Regions from separate parts of the Stenotrophomonas sp. STEN014 genome, predicted to be linked through region 2. Evidence: predicted binding sites of a transcription regulator. Region 2 holds the regulator's gene; the other holds the start of a gene.
What was found. The regulator FliA, encoded in region 2, starts transcription of late flagellar genes. The targets are predictions, from matches to a motif close to TAAAGTTTNNCNNNCNNNGGCCGATAA.
Positions count from the first base shown of each region.

Region 1: the regulator FliA is predicted to act here: its motif matches at 4,884-4,910, upstream of ACVOMC_RS08500 (GGDEF domain-containing protein).

Region 1 is NZ_JBRREN010000005.1:29,841-41,092, reverse strand. It holds gene mutS (DNA mismatch repair protein MutS) at 1-2,018, opposite strand, end outside; gene ACVOMC_RS08505 (metallophosphoesterase) at 2,146-3,264, opposite strand; gene ACVOMC_RS08500 (GGDEF domain-containing protein) at 3,410-4,849, opposite strand; gene ACVOMC_RS08495 (GGDEF domain-containing protein) at 5,147-6,805, shown strand; gene ACVOMC_RS08490 (pseudouridine synthase) at 6,854-7,576, shown strand; gene ACVOMC_RS08485 (GGDEF domain-containing protein) at 7,665-8,729, shown strand; gene ACVOMC_RS08480 (DMT family transporter) at 8,778-9,689, opposite strand; gene ACVOMC_RS08475 (DUF72 domain-containing protein) at 9,736-10,494, opposite strand; gene ACVOMC_RS08470 (VOC family protein) at 10,531-10,923, opposite strand; gene ACVOMC_RS08465 (serine hydrolase) at 11,070-11,252, shown strand, end outside.
Region 2 is NZ_JBRREN010000006.1:55,241-66,492, forward strand. It holds gene ACVOMC_RS09850 (OprO/OprP family phosphate-selective porin) at 1-603, opposite strand, end outside; gene ACVOMC_RS09855 (chemotaxis protein CheA) at 695-2,662, opposite strand; gene ACVOMC_RS09860 (response regulator) at 2,696-3,061, opposite strand; gene ACVOMC_RS09865 (STAS domain-containing protein) at 3,058-3,366, opposite strand; partial or broken gene ACVOMC_RS09870 (chemotaxis protein CheW) at 3,469-3,906, opposite strand; gene ACVOMC_RS09875 (ParA family protein) at 4,236-5,018, opposite strand; gene motD (flagellar motor protein MotD) at 5,018-5,977, opposite strand; gene ACVOMC_RS09885 (flagellar motor protein) at 5,981-6,721, opposite strand; gene ACVOMC_RS09890 (chemotaxis protein CheA) at 6,766-8,610, opposite strand; gene ACVOMC_RS09895 (protein phosphatase CheZ) at 8,615-9,235, opposite strand; gene cheY (chemotaxis response regulator CheY) at 9,235-9,627, opposite strand; gene ACVOMC_RS09905 (RNA polymerase sigma factor FliA) at 9,641-10,387, opposite strand; gene ACVOMC_RS09910 (MinD/ParA family ATP-binding protein) at 10,384-11,252, opposite strand, start outside.

The DNA of each region.
Region 1 (11,252 bases), on a different contig from region 2:
GCATGGTGCAGGATGTAACTGGTCTCGGCCATTTCCACCATGAAGGTGGATTGGCCCTTGGCCAGGTCGTCACCGGCGCCAATGCGGGTCAGGATGCGGTCGATCGGGCCGATCACCGCACGGCTGGCCGGCACGAAGCTGCCGATATGCGCCAGCAGCACGATCAGCGCGTTCTGCCGCATATAGGTCGACTTGCCGCCCATGTTCGGGCCGGTGATCACCAGCATGCGGCGGTCCGGATGCAGGTCCAGATCATTGGGCTCGAACGGCGCTTCGCGCACGGCTTCCACCACCGGATGACGTCCGCGTTCGATGCGCAGGCACGGTTCTTCCTGCAGCTGCGGCGGTGACCAGTCCAGCGCCTGCGCGCGTTCGGCAAAGCCGGCCAGCACGTCCAGTTCGCTGAGGGCGCCGGCGCAGCGCTTGAGCGGCTCCAGATGCACGGCAATGGTGTCGAGCAGGCCTTCGTACAGCAGTTTCTCGCGGCTGAGTGAACGTTCGCGGGCCGACAGCACCTTGTCCTCGAAGTTCTTGAGCTCTTCGGTGATGTAGCGCTCGGCATTGGTCAGGGTCTGTCGGCGGGTGTAGTGCACCGGCGCCTTGTCGGCCTGGCCTTTGCTGATCTCGATGTAGTAGCCGTGTACCCGGTTGTAGCCGACCTTCAGCGTGGCAATGCCGCTGGCTTCGCGCTCGCGCAGCTCCAGATCGATCAGGAACTGGTCGGCATTGGTCGAGAGCCGGCGCAGCTCGTCAAGCTCGGCGTCGAACCCTTCGGCGATCACGCCGCCGTCGGCCAGCTTCAGCGGCGGTTGTTCGGCGATCGCGCGGGCCAGCAGCTGCGCGCTTTCATCATGGGAGCCCAGTTCGGCGCGCAGCTGTTGCAGGCGCGGCGAATCCAGTGGCTGCAGTTGCGCGGCGATCGCCGGCAACAGTGCCAGGCCGTCACGCAGCGTGGAAAAATCGCGCGGGCGTGCCGAGCGCAGCGCCATGCGGGTGAGGATGCGTTCGATATCACCCAGCGCGCGGAAGCTCTCGCGCAGATCGGTGTCGGCGCCGCGATCGATCAGTGTGGCGACCGCGTGGTGACGCTGCTGCAGCACCTCGCGCAGTCGCAGCGGACGGTGCAGCCAGCGCCGCAGCAGGCGCCCGCCCATCGGCGAGACGGTGCTGTCGAGTACGCCCAGCAAGGTGTTGCGGGTGTCGCCGTCCACGCGCGTGTCAAGTTCCAGATGGCGGCGGGTGGCGGCGTTCATCGCGATCGCCTCACCGGCGTTTTCCATCGCGATGGAGGTCAGATGGGGCAGGCGCTGCTTCTGGGTTTCCTCGACATAGCCCAGCAACGCGCCGGCGGCGGCGGTCGCGCGCGGTTTGTCGTCGATACCGAAGCCGGAAAGATCATGCAGCTTGAAGAAATTCAACAGCTGGCGGCGGCCGCTGTCGGCATCGAACAGCCACGGCGCACGCCGCCGCACGCCGCTGCGCTGGCGCAGGAATTCCGGCCAGCCGTCTTCGTCGGGGACCAGCAGCTCGGCCGGTTCCAGGCGGGCCAGTTCGGCTTCCAGTGCGTCGTCGCTGTCGACTTCGTTGACCAGGAAGCGGCCACCGGCCAGATCAGCCCAGGCCAGGCCGTAGCCGGCCTTGTTGCACGAAATTGCCATCAGCAAGGTGTCGCGGCGCTCGTCCAGCAAGGCCTCGTCGGTGACGGTGCCGGGGGTGACCACGCGCACCACCTTGCGCTCGACCAGGCCCTTGGCCAGCGCCGGGTCGCCGATCTGCTCGCAGATCGCCACCGATTCGCCCAGCGCCACCAGGCGCGCCAGATAGCCTTCGAAGGAGTGCACCGGCACGCCGGCCATCGGGATCGGCGCGCCGCCGGAGCTGCCACGCTGGGTCAGGGTGATATCCAGCAGGCGCGCGGCCTTGCGTGCATCGTCGTAGAACAGCTCGTAGAAATCGCCCATCCGGAAGAACAGCAGCAGGTCCGGGTAGTCGGACTTGGCGGCGAAAAACTGCTTCATCAGCGGGGTGTGTTCGGGCTTTTTCTCGGTCACGCGCTTTCCACTTCGATTGCCGGGCAGCCGGGCTGCCACAAAGGCGTCATTGTAGGGGCAGCCTGAGGGCGGGACGACGGCCGGGCTTGGCCGTTCAGTTGCCGCGGCCTTCGGCCAGCGGCACCCGCGAGCCGTCGAGCAGGCCGCGGCTGAGCTTGCCGTTCTCGATGAACAGCAGTTCGCCGTTCTCACCGTTCTTGATGCTGCTGTCGATGGCGATGATGCGATCACCGTGGAAGCTGCTCACGTGCGGCATCGAGGTGTGGCCGACCACGATCCGCCGCAGGTCCAGCTGCTCCAGCACCTGTTGCACGCCGGCAGTGTCCAGCTGGCCATCGAAATAGCCGCGGTACCAGATCGGGCTGGTCTTGCCGTCATACAACGGGGCAAGCTTGGGATCGGCTTTCAGCTCGGCCCGGGGACGGCCGAGCGAAGCCCGGTAGGCGGCATTGGTGGCAGCCGGGTCCAGCGCCAGCTGGATCGCCTCGGGCGAAATGCCACCGTGCAGGAACAGGGTATCGCCAATGCGCAGCAGCACCGGGCGGGTGCGCAGCCATTGGCCGATCACCGAATCGGCGCCATACAGCTGCGGATAGCTCTGGCCCAGCAGCTGCGCGCTGCGCAGGTATTTGGGATTGACGTAGCTCAGGTTGTCGTAGAGCACCATCGTCTCGTGATTGCCGAGAACGAAGTGCACCGCGCCGCCCGCCTTTGCCGCCTGCTGCTGCAGGCTGTACAGCAGCCAGAACGCCTCGGTGACCTGCGGACCACGATCAAACACGTCGCCAGCGATCACCAGCGTGTCGCGGCCCAGCGCCCAGCGGTCCTTGCCATCGATCACCTTGTTGGCGCGCAGCAGCCGCACCAGCAGCCCGTACTGGCCATGGATATCGGACAGGGCCACGATGCGGGCCGCGGCAGGCAGCGAGGAGGCTGAAGCCGGCAGTGGCTGCAGTACGGTCAGCGGGCGCGGGTAGCCGCACTGCGACGGAACCGTGGTGGTGGCGCGGCGGGTGAGCGTGCGCTCGACCACCCGGTCATTGCAGATCCATCGCGCCTGCAGTTGTCGCCCGTTGCGGAAGATATAGGGACCGTCGCTGTCCACGTGCGCCGCCGGGGCGGAGGCCTCTCTGGCGCTGGCCACGCCGGGCAGCAGCAGGGCAGCGTGGAGCAGCAGGGCGGCCCAGCGGGTAACGGTACGGGCAAATGACATGGACGACATCCGGCAGACGAGGGGGCAGGCGGGGGTGGGCATCCGCCACCCCATGCTACGTGGCCGCACGCGTGCGGGCATCGGCCATTGGTTGGCCGGACCGGCGAAGCTAATGTGCTACCGGCCCTGCGCCGGCGCAGAGAAGTCAGCGGTTCTGCAGGGAAGCACGGTCCGGGGCTTCCGGCAGGCTGTCGTCGGCCAGCACGATGCGGTTGCGGCCCTGTTTCTTGGCCTGGTACATCGCGGCATCGGCGCGTGCCATGACCCGCTCGTAATCCGGGTGCCCGTCATACAGGGCGACCCCGATGCTGGTGGTGATCGCCAATGGCTGGCCATCGGCCAGGGGCACGGGTGAATCGGAAATACGCCGGCACAGACCATCGGCGATGACCAGCGCCTGACGCTCGTCCACCGCCACCAGCACCACCACGAACTCCTCGCCGCCATAGCGGAACACGTAGTCGCTGCCACGGGTGAACTGGCTGAGCATGCCGGCGATGTGCTGCAGGGCGCGGTCGCCGGCCTCATGGCCGTGCTGGTCGTTGATGCTCTTGAAGTGATCCAGATCCAGCAGCAACACTGCAAAGCCGGCCTTGTTTTTGCTCGCCAGCTCGATTTCCCGGCGCAGGACGGTAGGCAGGAAGCGGCGATTGAGCAGGTTGGTCAGGGCATCGCAGCCGGCGTCCAGTTCACCGATACGCTCGAACAGCATCCCCAGCAGGTTGCGTATCTGGCCGACGCGGGCACGCACTTCCTGCAGATGGGCCGAACGCACCTTGAGGTCGCGCTTTGTATCCAGGGTGTCATGCAGGGTCTGGTCCACTGCGGCCATCAGCGCGCAGATCTGCTGGGTTTCGGAGCTTTCACCGAAGCTGGGAATGCCCTTGTGGGTCAGCCACAGGCCGAACTCGGAGCCGGCCAGCGACTGGAACTCCGGCGTCTCGTTCTGGCTGGCCAACGCATAAAGCAAGGTGTTTTCCCAGTCCAGCAGCAGGGCGCGCTGTCGTTCGCGCTCGGTACCCACGTTCTGCACCAGCGAGAACAGCCGGTATGCCGCATCCGTGCGCGAGGAGCGTTCGCGTGCATTGGAGTAGGCCAGGGTCATGCATTCCAGTGCGATGTCGAACGAGGCGGTAAGGCAGGCAACGGCGGCGTGCGCCTGCTCGCTGTGTCCGGCCTGCTCGCTGATCAGCTGGAAAAGCCGCTGTTTCAGCACCCGCATGCCGCGGGTCACCAGGTCGACGGGGATACCGACCCGGGCGTGGACATCGCCCACCACGCGCTGGGCGGCGATCAGCGATTCCACCCGTTCCGGCGTGGCCAGCAGCAGATCCCGCACCCAGCGTTGCATGGCCGGCTGCAGGCGCGTGCGCACCTGGTCGTGTGACAGCAGCCGTGAGGCCCGCTTGTCATCCAGCATCACCTGATAGAAATGCACCGCCATTTCGGCCGCGCCGGTATCGGCAAGCTGGGCCAACACCTGCGTCGCGGCAGGGCCGGCTTCGGTCAGTCCGCGTTGCCAGGCGGCAACCAGCGCCGGATTCTCGGTGTCGATAGCGGACGAAACGGCGGTAATGCTGTGCATGACAGAGTGCGCGACTGCTCAAGGTAAGCAGCCGTTATCGGCAGAAAGGGCAAGTACTTTAGCGGTGAACCGGGATGGAGGTCACGGCCGGCGGGAACGGGGCAGGGGATTGGGGCGGGAAAGGCTGCGGTCGGGGGGGGGCGCTGGTTGACTTGACAAATCGGGTGCAATGGTCACTTTCCGGACCTGGGGCAGGTGCCACGACGCCTTCACGTGATGGATGCGCCGGGTTCTTGCGATAATCCGATCCGGCGCATTGGAGTGCGCGTTGGGGATGGCATGGTGGAAGGATGCAAGGTGGCAGGTGCACGTGGCGCAACGATGATCGTCGCCATGCTCCTGCTGGCACTGGTAGGTGTGGTCTGGTCCGGGGCAGGCAATGCTGGGCCGCTGCAGCTTGACCGTGACTATCTGCTGGTTGGCGCGGCCACCGATCAACCGGCGCCGATACGGACCTGTTCGCCGGAGGCGCTGGCGCGGCTGAACGATGGCATCGATATTCCGGCGCCCGCCGGCGGCTGGTCCGGCGCCCCGCAGGCGGTGGATGTGTTCAACGTGTTCGCCGGCGAGGTGATGATCCATCACGGTGACCGCCAGGTCTGCGGACACATGCAGGACGCGCGCACCCGCGATTCCCGGTTCCGGGCCGGTATCGGCATGGTGGTGGTGCCCAAGGCCGGCAGCCGTGAGCCGATCCAGGTCGCCTGGGAGCCGCCGCTCAAGGCCCGCTGGATTCCGACGGTACGACTGGGGGCCCCCAGTCCGGTGCAGCAGATCGATACCGTGCGACTGCTGATCCGCACCGCCTGCATCGCCATCGCGTTGGCATTGGCGTTGTCGGCGCTGATTGGTTTTCTCACCACGCTCGGGCGCGAATTCCTGTTGTACGCGCTGGTGTGCGTGCTGCTGGTGGTCTGGCAGTCGGTACTGAGCGGGCTGAGCGGCTATCCCGAGCCGTGGTTGCCGGTGGGGCGCACGGCGGCGTGGTGGCAGGTCGCGCTGTCCTCGCTGCGGGTCGCGGTGATGGGCTGGATCATGTGGCGGCTGTGCGGGGGACCGCGGGTGCTGCAGCGCTCGCGGCCGGTGATGAAGGGCCTGCTGGCTGTGCTGGTCGTGCTCGCGCTGGGCGCGCCGGCGATGCCGTGGCCACTGCTGTCGTGGGTGGGAATGGCCCTGGACCACCTGTTCCTGCTGATCTGCGCGCTGACCTTCCTGCTGGGGGGCGTATCGCTGTGCCGGCGCAATTTCAGGGCGCTGGAGGGGCTGGCGGCGGTGCTGCCGCTGCTGGTGATCGAACTGGCGGATCTGTTCGGCAGCCGGCTGCTGGTCCAGTACCGGGTCGAAATCATCCAGCTGTCGGTCACCTGGTTTTTGATGGTCTCGGCCTATTCACTCAACCGTGGCCTGGGCCGTCTGCGCCAGCAGCGCGACGAGATGCGGCATCTGGCCGACACCGATGCGCTTACCGGTCTGCCCAACCGTCGCGCCGGCTTGCGCCAGCTGGAGCAGTACATGCAGCAGGCGCGCGCCAGTGCACAGCCGCTGTCGATCGGCTTTCTCGATATCGATCTGTTCAAGCAGATCAATGACCGCTACGGCCACGATGTGGGCGACGAGGTGCTGGTGCTGGTCGCCAGGACGCTGGCGCAAGGCGTGCGTAACAAGATGGATGTGATCCGCATGGGCGGCGAGGAGTTCCTCGTGCTGCTGCCGGGCACAACGGCCGGCGTGGCTGCGCCGCGGCTGGAGCAGATGCGCGAGAAAATCACGCACAACGCCCGGAATCTGCAGCATGAAGGGCTGGTGGTGACGGTCAGCATCGGGCTGGCGCAGCTGCAGGCGCGGGACGAGGATGTGGCCGGGCTGATGCGGCGGGCCGACAACGCGATGTACCGGGCCAAGCGCGCGGGCCGCAATCGCGTGGTGGATGCGGGCTCGGAGCTGGAAACCGCCTGAACCGGCCGCGCGCTGTTCGGGCAGCAGGCGATGGCGGATAATCGCCCGATGACAATCCGAATCAACAAGCACATTGCCGAAACCGGCTTCTGTTCCCGCCGTGAGGCCGATCGCCTGCTCGCCGCCCGCCGCGTCACCGTCAACGGCATCGTTGCCGGCACCGGCGCCGTGGTGGGCGAGGGCGATCAGGTGCTGGTCGATGGCCAGCCGCTGCGCACCCGCGCCGTTCACAAGAGCACTGGCCGTCGCCATGTCTATATCGCGCTGAACAAGCCGGTGGGCATCACCTGCACCACCGAGACCGAGGTCAACGGCAACATCGTCGACTTCGTCGGGCACGAGCAGCGGATTTTCCCGATCGGCCGGCTGGACAAGGATTCCGAAGGCCTGATCCTGATGACCAGCAATGGTGACATCGTCAACAAGATCCTGCGTGCAGAAAACGGCCATCAGAAGGAATACCTGGTGGCCGTCAACAAGCCGGTCACCGACCAGTTCCTGCGCGGCATGGCCCGTGGTGTGCGCATCCACAACGAGATGACGCTGCCGTGCCGCACCTCGCGCATCGCCAAATTCGGCTTCCGCATCATTCTCGAGCAGGGTCTGAACCGGCAGATCCGGCTGATGGCCGCGGAGTTCGGCTACCGCGTCACCCAGCTGCGGCGCGTGCGCATCGACAACATCAAGCTCGGTGCACTCAAGCCCGGACAGTGGCGCAATCTCACCGAACAGGAGTTGCGCGGCCTGCTGCCGCAACAGACCGATTGGTGAAGTGTGACCGGCTCGCTGCCGTCTCTGCGTGCGGTGGCTAGAATCCCAGATGCCCACCTGATGCCAGCCGCCGGATCGGAAACCGAGCATGATCAAACCCGCGCTTCCCGCCAATGAAGCCGAACGTCTGGCGGCGCTGCACCGCTACCGCATCCTGGATACCGCGCGTGAGCAGGAGTTCGAGGATCTGGTGACCATCGCCCGCACACTGTGCGGGACGGCGATGGGCGCGGTGACCCTGATCGATCAGGACCGCCAATGGTTCAAAGCGCTGCAGGGGTTTGAGAGCGAGCAGACCACGCGTGACGAGGCGTTCTGCGCCCATGCCATTCTCCAGCCGGGGCAGCTGACCGTGGTTCGGGATGCGCGGCAGGATGCCCGCTTTTGCGGCAATCCGGCGGTGGTTGGGGAACCGAACATCCGCTTCTATGCCGGTGCCCCCCTGTTGAGCAGTGACGGCCATGCGCTGGGAACCCTGTGTGTGTTCGATTCGGCGCCCGGCATGCTGGATGCGGACCGTGCCAGCGCCCTGCGCGCGCTGTCGCGGCAGGTGGGACGGATGATGGAAATGCGTCTGCTGCGCCGCGAGATCGACCATCACCATCGCGAGCACGCGTGGTACGAGGCACGGCTGGCCGAGTACTACCAGCAGCTGGAACAGACCAATCTGGAGCTGTCCGAACAGACCCGCACCGATCCGCTGACCGGCCTGCCCAACCGCCGCGCCCTGGCCGCGGCGATGTCCGCCTCGATCGAACGCGCCGTCGAAGGGCCGCCGGCGGTGGCCATCGTCGATATCGACCACTTCAAGAGGGTCAACGACATCCACGGCCACAGCGAGGGCGACCGCGTGCTGACCGAGCTGGCCGATGTGCTGCGCGCGCAGTTTGCCGGACGTGGCATGGCTGCCCGCTTCGGTGGCGAGGAATTCGTGATCCTGATGCCCGGGACCCCGCTGCACCAGGCCGAATTGCAATGCCACTACCTGCGCGAGGCCGTGCGCCTGTTGCCGATCGGGCTGCCGTTGTCGGTCAGCATCGGTCTGGCCGCGCACCGTGCCGGGGAAACCCCGGCCGATACCCTGCGCCGGGCCGATGCCGCGCTCTACCAGGCCAAGGCCCAGGGCCGCGACCGGGTCGTGCTGGCCGACTGAGCCGGCCCTGCCGGCAGGACGGAGCGAGCTCGTTGCCGTGTGTGGCGCTCAGCTGGCGGTGGCGGCCGGCCGCAGGCGGTTGAGCAGCGGATGCAGGAACACGCCACCGAGGATGATCGTCACACCCAGATAGAACTGCGCTGACAGTTCATGCTGCTCGGCCAGGAACAGCATCGCCAGCACAATGGCGTACACCGGCTCCAGGTTGGTTACCAGCTGCACCGTGTAGGCGCTCAGGTGGCGCAGCGCGACCAGTGCCAGCGCGAACGGCAGCAGCGTGCACAGCCCCGACAGGGCCAGCAGCAGCAGGCCATCGTGCAGATCCGGCAGAACCCACAGATCGCTGGCCAGGGCCGGCAGCAGGAACGGCAGCAGCGGCGCCAGCAGGGTCAGAGTCAGGGTGCCGGCGCCCAGCTCCAGCGCGGTCACCGTCAGCGGGTCGGCGTGGCCGACCATGCGCTTGTTGAACGAGCCGAAGATGGCGACCAGCAACGCCGACAGCGCGCCCACCGCCACGCCCAGGCGCATGCCATCGGGCACGCCGCCGACCACCAGCGCCACGCCCGGCAGTACCACCACACCCAGCGCCAGTTCGCGCAGCTGGAACGGACGCCGGGCGATCCATGGTTCGATGATCGCGGTGAACACCGGCGCCAGCGCGATGCAGGTCGCCGCCACCGAGGCGTTGGCCAGCTTCACCGCACCGTAGAAGGTCAGCCAGTGCAACGCCACCAGCGCGCCGATGCCGGCATAGCCGAGTACCAGCCGTGTGCTGAGGCTGGACAGCCCGCGCCAGACCCGCGGCAGCAGCGCCAGCATCGCCACCACCAGCAGCATCCGCCACCACACCAGCGGCAGGGCGGGCAGGGTGATCAGCTTGCCGAGGATGGCGGTCACGCCCCACAACAGCACACAGAAATGGATTTGCAGCAGGGCTTTGCGGGTGTCGTTCATCGGCATGGGCGAATTGTCGCCGATGCCTGGTCCGGTCGCTGTGCCGCTTCCGTCACTTTTCGCCCAGAAGCCGCAACAGTGCCTGCGCCGCCGCCGGGTTGCGGTGCTTGGCGGCACTGATGAAGTAGATGAACACCTCACGCGGGGTGCTGGCGACGGTGTCCGGCGGCACAAGGTACGGCAGATCGCCAGGCGCAGCCCCCTGTCGCCAGCGGTGCGCGCGTTCGGCCCACTGGGCCAGTTCCGGCAACGGGTAGCCGCTGGGGTGTGCGTCGCGACTGTCCATCAGCCGCGCATAGACGAAGTCGCCGCACAGGTCGGCGGCGTTGGGATGCGTGGCCGAGTCGGTATAGATCAGTGCCATGCCGTGCTGCCGGGCCAGGGCCACCAGTTGCGCGGTGAACACGCTGCGCTCGCGCACTTCCAGCGCACGCCCGGCTTCGAACTGCCACAGCAGCGGCCCCAGCCGGTCACCCAGATGGCTGATGCCATCGATGAAATCCTCGACCTGCGCACCGGTGGACGCCAGCTTGCGTGCGGTGACGATGCGCTTGGGCGCCTTGGCCGAGAACACGAAACCTTCCGGCGTGGCATCGCGCCAGGCGGCATAGATCGCCGGTTTCTGCGCGCCGTAGTAGGTGCTGTTGATCTCGATACTGGTCAGCTGGCGGCTGGCGAACTCCAGCTCGCGCCGTTGCACCAGCCCGGGCGGATAGAACGCGCCGCCACGCCAGGGGGCATAGGTCCAGCCGCCGATGCCGACGTGGAAGCCGGACGGCGAACGGACATCGCGGGAAAACAGGTCATCCATGCGCAACGTGTCCACGCAAAGCACCATTGTGCCGGGTCAGGGAGCCGTCGGTGCCTGCCAGGGATCGTAGCTGCCGAACCACCATAGATGGCCTTCGATATCGCGGCAGCCATAGCCGCGGCCGCCGTAGTCCTGGTCGGCGAGCGCGATGACGATCTGCGCGCCGGCGGCCCGGGCGCGGGCGCAGTGGGCATCGGCGTCGGAGACGATCACGCAGACGCTCTGGGTTTCCCGGCCGCCCACCTCATCGGGCTGGACCATGTTCGCACCCCATGGGCCGGGCTGCACCGAGCCGAGCATCAGCATGCCGTTGCCGAACACCAGCTGCGCGTGGTGGACGATGTCACCGTCCCGGTACACCGCATGGCGCTGGAAACCGAACGCGTGGCACAGCCAGTCGATGGCGGCTGGCGCATCGCGGTAGCGCAGGCACGGAACAAGGTGGCAGTGGTGCGGGCGGCAAGTTCCATGGGGCGTTCCTGCGGGCGGTGGAAGGCGAGCGTGCGCGTGCGCGCGTTACCATCGCGGGAAGGCCGGCCCGTGCGGGGCGGGTATCGATCCAGAGGGAACACACATTGAACAACTGGTTGGGCGGCGGGCTGGTGCTCGCGATGGGGATGGCCGCACAGGCCGCGTTGGCGCAGGAAACCGTGACGCCGGCGCAATTGCAGCAGCTCGATGCCACCGTGGAACGGGTACGTGAGCAGTTCGACGTGCCGGGCGTCGCGGTGGCAGTGGTCAAGGACGGCAAGGTCATC
Region 2 (11,252 bases):
CAGGTGGAGAACGTTTCCCGATGCCTTCCAGGGTGTCCATGCCAACCGCGCCGCAGCGGTGTCGCCCCGGTTGTTGCCCTGCAGGTCGGAGCCGAAGTAGTACCCGGCGTTGACGATGTACAGAGGCTGCTCGTATGCCCAGTCCACACCGGTGCGGCGGCTTTCATAGAACGCCTGGGTCGGCAGCGAGGCCTCGATGTAGCTGCCGGCACGTGATGCGGTCGCCCCCTCGAATCCCACTGCCATCTTGCTCTGGCCCAGACGCAGTTTGCCCAGGTCCCGACCGAACAGTGCCTTGGTCTCCAGGCGCAGCGCCACATCCAGCCAGGTCTTTGACTGGAAGTCGTAGCCGACAGTGACGTCATAGCGGCCGGCGCGCTTGTAGCCGATGCCGAACTCCTTTCGGCGCCAACCGGTTTCGTCATGCAGCACGGCACCGGCATGTCCGCTTCCCGAGAAATCGGCGGCGTCGTAGGCGACGTTGCCGGTCAGCGTCAGCTCGTCGCCGCTTGCGGTTTTCAGCCGGGGGGGCCATGTCTGGGTCTGGGCCGCGGCGGGCAGGGTCACGCACAACAGCAGGCAGGGCAGGGCGATACGTTTCATGCGGATCCACGGCAGGGAAAATGCACAAGAAGAAGCGCCATGACCGGAAGATCATGGCGCTGCGGATGGAACGGGGATTATCAGCCGTGGCTCAGGCGGCTTGCTGCATGCGCAGCGAGCGGACCAGTCCGCCGATATCCACAATCAACGCCACGCGGCCATCGCCGAGGATGGTGGCGCCGGAGACGCCGGCGATGCGGCGATAGTTGTTCTCGATGTTCTTGACCACCACCTGTTGCTGGCCGACCAGTTCATCCACTTCCAGTGCGATCTTCTGCCCATCGCCCTCGACCACGACCACCAGCGGATCGGCATTGGTCCGGCCGCTGTAGCCATAGTGCTCACTCAGCGACAGGATCGGCAGGTACTCGCCCCGCACGCGCAGCACGCGGCCTTCGCCGGCCATGGTGCGGATGTCATCGGCCTGTGGCTGCAGCGCTTCAAGCACGTAGGCCAGTGGCAGGATCAGGGTTTCACCGGCCACCGACACGGTCATGCCGTCGAGGATGGCCAGGGTCAGCGGCAGCCGGATCAGCACACGGGTGCCGGCGCCGGTATTGCTTTCCAGCTGCACTTCGCCGCCCAGCGCCTGGATATTGCGGCGGACCACGTCCATGCCCACGCCGCGTCCGGACAGCTCGGTCACCGCATCGGCGGTGGAGAAGCCGGGCTGGAAGATCAGGTCCCAGACCTGCGAATCGGTCGGGTTGTCGGGTATGTTGAGGCCGCGCTCGTAGGCTTTTTCCAGAATCTTGGCGCGGTTCAGGCCGCGGCCGTCGTCGCTGACTTCGATCACGATATGGCCGCCCTGATGCGAGGCCGCCAGGGTGATCGTGCCGGTTTCGTCCTTGCCGGCGGCGCGACGCACGTCGGGCATTTCCAGACCATGGTCGATCGAGTTGCGCACCAGATGGACCAGCGGATCGGCGATCTTCTCGATCAGTCCCTTGTCCAGTTCGGTGCCTTCGCCGATCGTGCGCAGGCGGACCTGCTTGCCCAGTCGCGAGGACAGGTCACGGACCAGCCGCGGGAAGCGGCGGAACACGGCGTCCACCGGCAGCATACGCACGCTGATGACGGCTTCCTGCAGGTCGCGGGTGTTGCGTTCGAGCAGGTCCAGCCCGGCGAACAGCTGTTCGGCGTGGACCGGATCCAGGCCGCCGGACACCTGCTTGAGCATGGCCTGGGTGATGACCAGCTCGCCGACCAGGTTGATCAGCGCATCGACCTTGTCCACGCTGACACGGATCGAGCTTTCGGCTTCGTGGCTGTTGCCGCCGGGTGTGGCCGCGGCGGCCGGTGAGCGCGCCGGCTCGGCGACGGCGCTGTTCTCGGCAGCCGGCATCGCCAGACTCGGCGGTGCGGCCGGACGGATATCCAGCTCGCAGTCGTCCACCACCCAGGCGAAGGTGTCTTCGATCTTGCTGCGTGGCACCTCGCCGATCAGGCCCAGATCCCAGGCCAGGTAGGCTTCCAGCGGATCGAGCTGGTTGAAGCCGGGCAGGCGCTCCACGCGCGCGGCCACCTGCAACGAGCCCAGGGTCTCCAGTTCGCGGATGATGCGCAGCGGGTCGTTGCCGCTCATGAACAGTGACGGCGCCGGGGTGAAGCCGATCTGCCAGCCGTCCGGGGTTTCGTCTTCGGTTTTGGCGGCGGCCACCGGGGCGGCCTGGCCGGAAAGCACGGCCTGCAGACGGGCGGTCACGGCCTGCACGGCCTGCGGATCGGCCGGCTGGCCATGCTCCACTTCCCGCAGCAGCGCGCGCAGCACATCCACCGAGGTCAACATCGCATCGATGGCGGCCGGTTCCAGTGCCCGCTTGCCGGCACGCAGCTCGTCCAGCAGCGTTTCCAGCACATGGGTCAGATTGGCCATGGCGTCGAAGCCGAACGTCCCGGCGCCCCCTTTGATCGAGTGGGCGGCGCGGAACACCGAGTTAATGATCTCCGGATCCAGTTGCCCGCCTTCCAGCGCCAGCAGGCCAGCTTCCATTGCGTCCAGTCCTTCGCGGCTTTCTTCGAAGAAAGTGGCGTGGAAACGTTGCAGGTCCATGCTCATCAGCGGGTTCCGTGGTGGGGGCGGGGAGGGCGATCAGCCCAGGACTTTCTGGACGGTGGCGACGAGCTGTTCGGGGTTGAACGGCTTCACCAGCCAGCCGGTGGCACCGGCGGCCTTGCCTTCGGACTTCTTGTCGGCCGCCGATTCGGTGGTAAGCATCAGCATCGGGGTGAACTTGTAGTCGGCCAGCTGGCGCAACTCGCGGATCAGCGAGATGCCGTCCATGTTGGGCATGTTCACGTCGGTCACTACCGCGTTGAAGCGCTGGCCTTTGGCGCGGCCCAGGGCCACGGCGCCGTCTTCGGCCTCCTCGACGGAATAGCCGGCCGAAGTAAGGGCGAAAGAAACCATCTGGCGCATCGACGCCGAATCGTCCACCACCAAGATACGTGCGCTCATGCGGCGTTCTCCACAGATTTCAGTTGATCAGAGGTTGCTTCCAGCCCGAAGGTCTGGAGGACGCCGAGCAGTCGCGCGGCGTCGAGGAAGGTGTTGGTGCCGTTGTCGAAGACGGTGCTGTGGCCTGCCTGGCGGCGGGCGATCACAAAGGCGCACAGCACCTGCACGGCGGCGGTGTGGATGCGGCCGACCTGGCTGGCATCCACGCGCAGCTCGCCGGTCTGTTCCAGATAGGGGGCAAGCTGTTGTTTCAAATCGCTGCTGGTCTCGATGCCGAGATCCTGTGCCAGTGCCACTGTGCTCATCATTGCTCCGGACGAACGTTACTAGGGCAATTAGCGGCCGCTTCTGGCGCATCTTTAGCGCTGTCGCCGCGCCGGATGGCCGGCAGGGCAGCGGCGCCGGGGTCAGTGCAGCAGCTGCGCGGCATCCAGCAGGATCATCGGTTGCCGGCCAAGGCGGGCCACGCCACGGAACAGCGCGTTGGAAATCTGGCAGATGCGCGCGGTATCGGGTGGCTCGATCTGGGAGTCGGTCAGGTTGGCCACGTCCTCCACCGCCGACACGCGCAGTCCCAGGGTGTCGCCGTTCTCTTCCAGCACCACGATGCGGGTCTGGCTGTCCTCGATGATCGGTGCAAAGCCCAGGTGCAGGCCCAGATCGATCACCGGAACCACCTGGCCGCGCAGGTTCATGATGCCCAGCATCGAGGGCGCGGTGCCGCGCAGACCGAGCAGCGGCACCGGCAGGACCACTTCCTGGACCTTGAGCAGTTCCAGCGCATAGGTCTGGCCGCCGCAGCGCAACCGCAGCCAGCGCGAGGTGCGCTCGCTGGCACGGCGCTGGCGTGGCTGGTAGGCCTCGCGGGCCTGCGCCTGCAAGGTGGCCCAGGCATTGCCAGTCGCCGGGGCGGGCGGCATCGCCGCCGCCATGCGCGGCGGGGGGGCTGTCGCAGGCGCCGCATCGACGATGGGAGCCGGCTCGGATTCGGAAACCATTGTCGGCCCTGCCGCTGCGGGTTCTGGCAGTGGTTCAGACAGCGGTTCGGGTTCCGGTTCGGGCTCGGGTACAGCCGGCAGCGCCATGGCGATGGCCTCGACCGCTGCCGCAGGCGCGGCCGGGACTACGGTTTGCAGCAGTTCGCCCAGGTAGTCATCCAGCACGTCGGTGTTGCTCATGCCGCGTGCTCCAGCTGGCTGGCATCGGCGCCGCGCAGCCATTCCAGCGCCCGCCGGTAGGCCAGCAGCGCACGACCGGGATAGGCGTCGCCGATCGCCGGTACAGTCAGCGCGTTCGGGTTGGAGATGCTGGTGTCCACCGGGATCGCCTCTTCCCAGACGCGCGCGCCGTGCCGGTCCTGCATCTGCTTGAGGGTTTCGTTGCCGGTGCGGGTGCGGCGGTCGAACAAGGTCGGCAGGATCGAGATCGGCAGCGGACGCTGGCGCGAGCGCTCGACCATCTCGCCCGTGCGGACCATGCCGTCGAGCCCGTGCAGCGCCAGCGGCTCGGCCTGGGTGGGAATGATCAGACGATCGGCGGCGGCCAGCGCGTTGATCATCAGCAGGCCCAGCGTGGGCGCGCAGTCCAGCAGGATGTAGTCGTGCTGCCCGCCATGGCGGGTGAACGCCTGTTGCAGGGCGAGCCCCAGCCCGGGCTGGTTGGCGCTGCGGCGCTCCAGCGTGGCCAGTGCCGCCTGGGCGCACAGGTAATCCAGGCCGGGAATGCGGCTGGCATGGCTGAGCGTGCCGATGTCGGCCGGCGGCGTGGCGAACAGCTCCAGTACGCCGGTCGGTGCCGGTTCGAGCGGGACGCCGAACGCGCGGGTCAGCGAGGAGTGCGGATCCAGGTCGATCAGCAGGACCTTGTGGCCCAGCGCGGCCAGGCCGCGGCCCAGCGCCAGCGTGGTTGTGGTTTTGCCAACGCCACCTTTCTGGTTGGCAACGGCCCAGATACGCATCAATGCACTCCTTCAATAGCATCCGTCAGGACCGGGCTGGCGGCCCGGGCTGGCGGGGGGGCGCCGTCGCCGGCGCTGGCCGGCGCAGGGGCGTCGGCAGCCGCGGTGGTGATGCCGTCGGACAGCGCGTCCACGCTGGCGGCGGAATCGGCCAGGATGATCACCATCACCCGGCGGTTGCGGTTGCGGCCTTCGGCCAGCGTGTTGCTGTCGCGCGGGCGGAATTCGCCGTAGCCCACCATCGCCAGCCGGTCCGGCTGCACCCCGTGATCGGCGAACAGGTGCACCACGCTGGCCGCGCGCGCGGCCGACAGCTCCCAGTTGGACGGGAACTGCGCGGTGGCGATCGGCAGGTTGTCGGTATGGCCCTCCACGCGCACGCCATTGGGCGCGGCCTGCAGCACTTCGGCCAGTTTGGCCAGGGTCTGGCGGGCGTCGCGGTCCAGTGCCGCCGAGCCGGTGCCGAACAGGATGTCGCTGTTGATCTCGACCTCGATCCACAGCTCGGTGCGGCGCACGGTGATCACCCCTTGCTTGACCAGCGGGGCCAGGGCTTCGCTGAGCTGGTCGGCGATCTGGTTGAGCTGGCGCTCGGCCCGTTGCAGCTGCGCGTGGTCGCGCATCGATACGGGCATACGCATCTGCGAGGCCATCGCCGGCAAGCGGGTAGGGTCATTCATCGCGCCGCCGGTCATGCTTGGGGCGCGGATCACCGAGGGGCTGTCAAAACCGCCCCCCTGCAGCTGCTGGTTGCCCACCTGCACCTGGCTGACGGTACGCGGCGCGCCGCCGAAGGCGGTGGTCAACGCATCGGCCATCACCCGGTATTTGCCCTCGTTGACCGAGGAAATGGCATACATCACCACGAAAAAGGCGAGCAGCAGCGTCATCAGGTCGGCATACGGGATCGCCCATGCCTCGTGGTTGCCGTGTTCTTCGTGTGGTTTGCGACGGGCCATGGCTCAGTTCACGAAGCCGGCCAGGCTGGTTTCGATATTGCGCGGGTTCTCGCCCTGGGCAATGGCGATCAGCCCTTCGATGATCATCTCGTGCTCGCGGCTGTTGTGGGCGATCACGCCCTTGAGCTTGGCGGCCACGGGCAGGAACAGCAGGTTGGCCGAGGCGATGCCGTAGATGGTGGCGGTGAACGCCGCGGCGATGCCGTGACCGAGCTTGCTCGGATCGGCCAGGTTCTTCATGACCGCGATCAGGCCCAGCACCGCGCCGATGATGCCCAGGGTTGGGGCGTAGATGCCCATGCCCTCGAACACCTTGGTCGCGGCCAGGTCACGGTGTTCCTGGCTGCCCAGTTCGATCTCCATGATGTGGCGGATGGTTTCCGGCTCCACGCCATCGACCACCAGTTGCAGGCCTTTGCGTACGAACGGGTCGTCCTGCAGCTCCACCTGCGGTTCCAGTCCGAGCAGACCCTGGCGGCGGGCGATGTTGCTCCAGTCCACGATCTGCTGGATCAATGCCTGACGGTCACTTTCCGGCGGCCGCACCACCCAGCGCACGATCTTGAAGGCGTGCTTGAAGACGGCTGGCGAGGTGTGCAGCAGGATCGCCGCCGCCGTGCCGACGATGACGATCACAAACGCCGCCGGCGACCACAGCGACGACAGCCCGGCACCTTTCAGGATGCTGCCGCCGACCAGCGAGGCCAGCGCGAGAAAAAGTCCGATGATGCTGAGTCTGTCCATTTGAAAGATATCGGCCTTGAGTGGGGCTACTTGAACGGGAAGCGTCAGTCCTGCGGGTTGCGCAGGCCATCGACGTCGAGGATCAGCGCCATGCGGCCATCACCGATCAGGGTCGCGCCGGCGTAGCCCGGCAGACCGCGCAGCGCCTTGGGCAGGGGTTTGATCACCACTTCTTCGCGGCCACGCACCTGATCCACCACCAGGCCGAAGCGCGCTTCGCCGACCTGCAGCACGACAATGGTCAGCAGCTGCGAGGCCGCCGGGGTCACGTCCAGCCAGCGGCGCAGGTCCACCAGTGCCAGCGTGTGCGATTTGCGGTCCAGCACCGCGCGGCCGTCGAACCAGCCCAGCGCGGTGGCCGGGGCGTGCAGCACTTCCATCACGCGCGCCAGCGGCAGCGCGTAGACATCCTGACCGGCCTGCACCAGCAGCGTCGGCAGGATTGCCAGGGTCAACGGCACACGGATCAGGAAGCGGCTGCCGCGACCGAGTTCGGACTGGATCTGGATCTGGCCGCTGAGTTCGCGGATGCGCGACTGCACCACGTCCATGCCCACGCCGCGGCCGGAGATGTCGGTGACCTGCTGTTTGGTCGAAAAGCCGGGCAGGAACACCAGGTGCAGGCATTCCTCGCTGCTCAGGCGGGCGGCGGCTTCCGGATCGATCAGGCCCTTCTCGCGGGCCTTGGCGCGCAGGCGCTCGGGATCGATGCCGGCCCCGTCATCCTGGATCTCGATGGAGACGTAGTCGCCTTCCTGCTGCGCGGTCAGGCGGACCTGGCCCACGCGCGGTTTGCCCTGCGCTTCACGCAAGTCGGGCGCTTCCACGCCGTGGTCGATGGCGTTGCGCACCAGGTGCACCAGCGGATCGGCCAAGGCTTCGACCAGATTGCGGTCCAGCTCGGTGTCGGCGCCGATCAGCTCCAGGTCCACTTCCTTGTTCAACGAGCGCGCGACGTCACGGGCGACCTTGGGGAAGCGCGAGAACACCTTGCCGACCGGCTGCATGCGCGTGCGCATGACTGCCGATTGCAGGCGCGCGGTGGCGATATCCAGGGTGGACACGGCACGATCCAGTTCCTCGTCCTTCAACCGCGTGCGCAGGGTCTTGAGACGGTTGCGGGCCAGTACCAGCTCACCGATCAGGTTGACGATGGCATCCAGCCGCTTGGTGTCCACGCGTACCGTCTGCTCGGCTTCGGTCGCCTTGCCTGTGGCTTTGGGCGGCGGTGCCGGCCGGGACGCCGGGGCAGGAGGCGTTGCCGTTGCGGCGGGCGCTGGCGGCGCAGCGGCAGCAGATTGCGCGCCTGGGGCGGCGCCTCCATGCAGCTGGTCGAGCAACGCTTCAAACTCATCTTCGCTGATCAGGTCATCGCCCGCTTTGGCTGCGGGGGCCGCGCCGGGCGCGGTGGGGCCGTGCAGGGCGTCCAGCAGCGCTTCGAATTCGTCCTCGCTGATCAGGTCGCTGTCGGCGGCGGCCGGCGCGGTTTTCACCGGCGCAGCGACGGGCGCCGCGCCGATGTCGAACTGGGCGATCAGGCTGGCCGGGGCGTGAGCCGGGTCGGTGCCGGCGGACACCGCATCGAGCATCGACTGCAGCCAGTCCAGCGATTGCTGGGCGGCATCGAAATGATGGGCCAGCAATTGGGCCTTGCCAGACCGGGCCATGCCCAGGGTTTCTTCTGCCGCATGGCACAGCTCGACCATCGGCGTGATCGACAGGAAGCCGGCGCCGCCCTTGAGCGTGTGGAAACCGCGGAACACCACATTGAGCTGGTCGGCATCCTGCGGGGCCTGTTCCAGCGCCACCAGTTGCTCGCCGAGGCGATCGAGGATTTCCTGCGCTTCAAGGATGAAGTCGGCGGCGATGTCGTCGGCAAAAGCACTCATGTGTTTACAGCCCCAGATCCGAGAGCAGGTCGTCAGCGTCATGCTGGGAGACGGCGTGGCGGTCCAGGCCGCTGACCGCCGGGCCAGCCAGCCCGGCATTGCGTGCGTCTTCCTCCGGTGGCGGCAGCCCCAGCGCACCGAAGCCTTCGTGCACGCGGCGGACGATGCCGACCACGCGACGGATGATCTGCCCGGTCAGGTCCTGGTAGCTCTGGGTCAGCGCCACCTCGGTGAGGTTGTGGCGGATGCGGTCCAGGATCACGTCCTGTCCGGGATTCAGGCCTTCGGCGCGCAGCTGTTCGGTCAGCGTGCGGCATTCCTCGGCCAGGTCCAGCGTGCGATGGGTCGCTTTTTCGGTCATCTCGACCACGTGGTCCAGGCGCGCGCAGGCATCGTCCAGTTCGCCGGCATCGGTGGTGATGCTGGGCAGTTCGCCCAGCGCCTGGCCCAGTTCGCGGGCCAGCCGGCCCAGGCCGGCCATCATCGGCTGGGTGCGCAGCGCGGCCAGCGCGTCGATCTCGCGACGCCAGCCGGCTTCGTCACCGCTCTCCAATGCGGCCAGTGCATCCTGCAGGCGCTGGATCAGGGCGCTCTTGTCGCCCAGGGTTTCGCTGTGACCGGCCATCAGGCGCTCGCCGCCAGACGCTCGAAGATCTTGCCGAGCTTTTCTTCCAGGGTCTGCGCGGTGAACGGCTTGATGATGTAGCCGTTCACGCCGGCCTGGGCCGCTTCGATGATCTGTTCGCGCTTGGCCTCGGCGGTGACCATCAGCACCGGCAGGGTCTTGAGCCTGGCGTCGGCGCGGATCGCCTTGAGCAGCTCGATGCCGGTCATCACCGGCATGTTCCAGTCGGTGACAACGAAATCGAACGGCTGGCTCTGCAGCAGCGACAGCGCCGCATGCCCGTCCTCGGCTTCCGCGGTATTGGTGAAGCCCAGGTCGCCGAGCAGGTTCTTGACGATGCGGCGCATGGTCGAGAAGTCGTCGACGATCAGGATGCGCATGTTCTTGTTCAAAGGGCTTTCCTCTTCATGGTTCCTCGAGACCGGCGTCTGCCGCCTCGAATATCTTCAATCGGCCGCGCAGGCGCAGCGTGGCCTGGCCGTGGATCTGGCAGACACGCGATTCGCTGACACCCAGTACCGCGCCGATTTCCTTCAGGTTCAATTCCTGCTCGTAGTAGAGCGAGAGCACCAGCTGTTCGCGCTCGGGCAACTGGGCGATGGCCTTGCCCAGTTCGGCGCCGAACTGGCTGCGTTCGAGCATCTGCTGCGGGGTCGGGCCGCCGCTGGCCGGCGTGTCCAGCTCGCCCTGGTCCTCGATCCGCGATTCCAGGCTCAGCACCTGGCCACGCGAGGCGTCTTCGATCAGCCGCATGTACTCGGGCAGCGGGATGTCCATGGCCTCGGCCACCTCGGTAGCGCTGGCGGCACGGCCGCTGGCCTGCTCCAGCCGGCGGATGGTGCCGGCCGCTTCACGGGCACGCCGGTGCACCGAGCGTGGCACCCAGTCGCCGCGCCGGATCTCGTCGATCATCGAGCCGCGGATGCGGATCGAGGCATAGGTCTCGAACGATGCTCCCTGGTCGGCATCGTAGCTGCGCGATGCTTCCAGCAGACCCATCATGCCTGCCTGGATCAGATCGTCGATCTCCACGCTGGCCGGCAGGCGCGCGGCCATGTGATGGGCGATGCGGCGTACCAGGTCCGCGTGCTGGGCGATGCAGTCATTGCTGCTGGCGCGTTGCACTTCACGGTACTGGGCGGCGGGATTCATGCAGGCACCCCGCGCTGGATGATGCGTTCCAGGAAGAACTCGACGCCGCCGCGGGCTTCGGTCGGGGCTTCCCAGCGCGAGGTTCGCAGCGCGATTTCCTGGAGGGCCAGCGCGGCCGGCGAAGACGGATACGCCTTCACCACCGGCTGCTGGCGCTGCACCGACAGGCGCAGCCAGTCGTCCTGCGGCACGCAGCCCAGGTAATTCAGCGATACATCCGCCAGGAATTTGTCGCACACGCGCACCAGCTTCTCGTACAGCACACGGCCTTCGTTGGGGTCGCGCACCATGTTGGCCACGACCTGCATGCGGTCCACGCCGCGTTCGCGCGAGAGCACCTTGATCAGCGCATAGGCGTCGGTGATCGAGGCCGGTTCGTCGCAGACCACCACCACCGTGTCCTGCGCGGCCTGGCAGAAGGTCAGCACGCTGTCGGTGATGCCGGCAGCGGTGTCGATGATCATCACGTCCAGCTCGCGCTCGAGCTCGGAGAACACGTTGACCAGACCGACATGCTCGGCCGGCTGCAGCTCGGCCATGTGCCGTCGACCGGATGCGGCCGGCACCACCAGCACGCCGTTGGGGCCTTCGATGATCACCTCGTCCAGCGTGCAGCGCCCGGCGACCAGGTCGGCCAGGGTGTGCTTGGGCTGCAGGCCCAGGATCACGTCGATGTTGGCCAGGCCCAGGTCGGCGTCCAGCAGCAGGGTGCGTTTGCCCATGCCGGCCAGGGCGACGGCCATATTGGCCGAGACGTTGGTTTTACCCACGCCGCCCTTGCCGCCGGTGATCGCAATCGTGCGTACCGGACCGGCCGGCTCGCGACGCGTGGCCGAAAGCGGGAAGGTGTTGGTCAGTTGGGCGT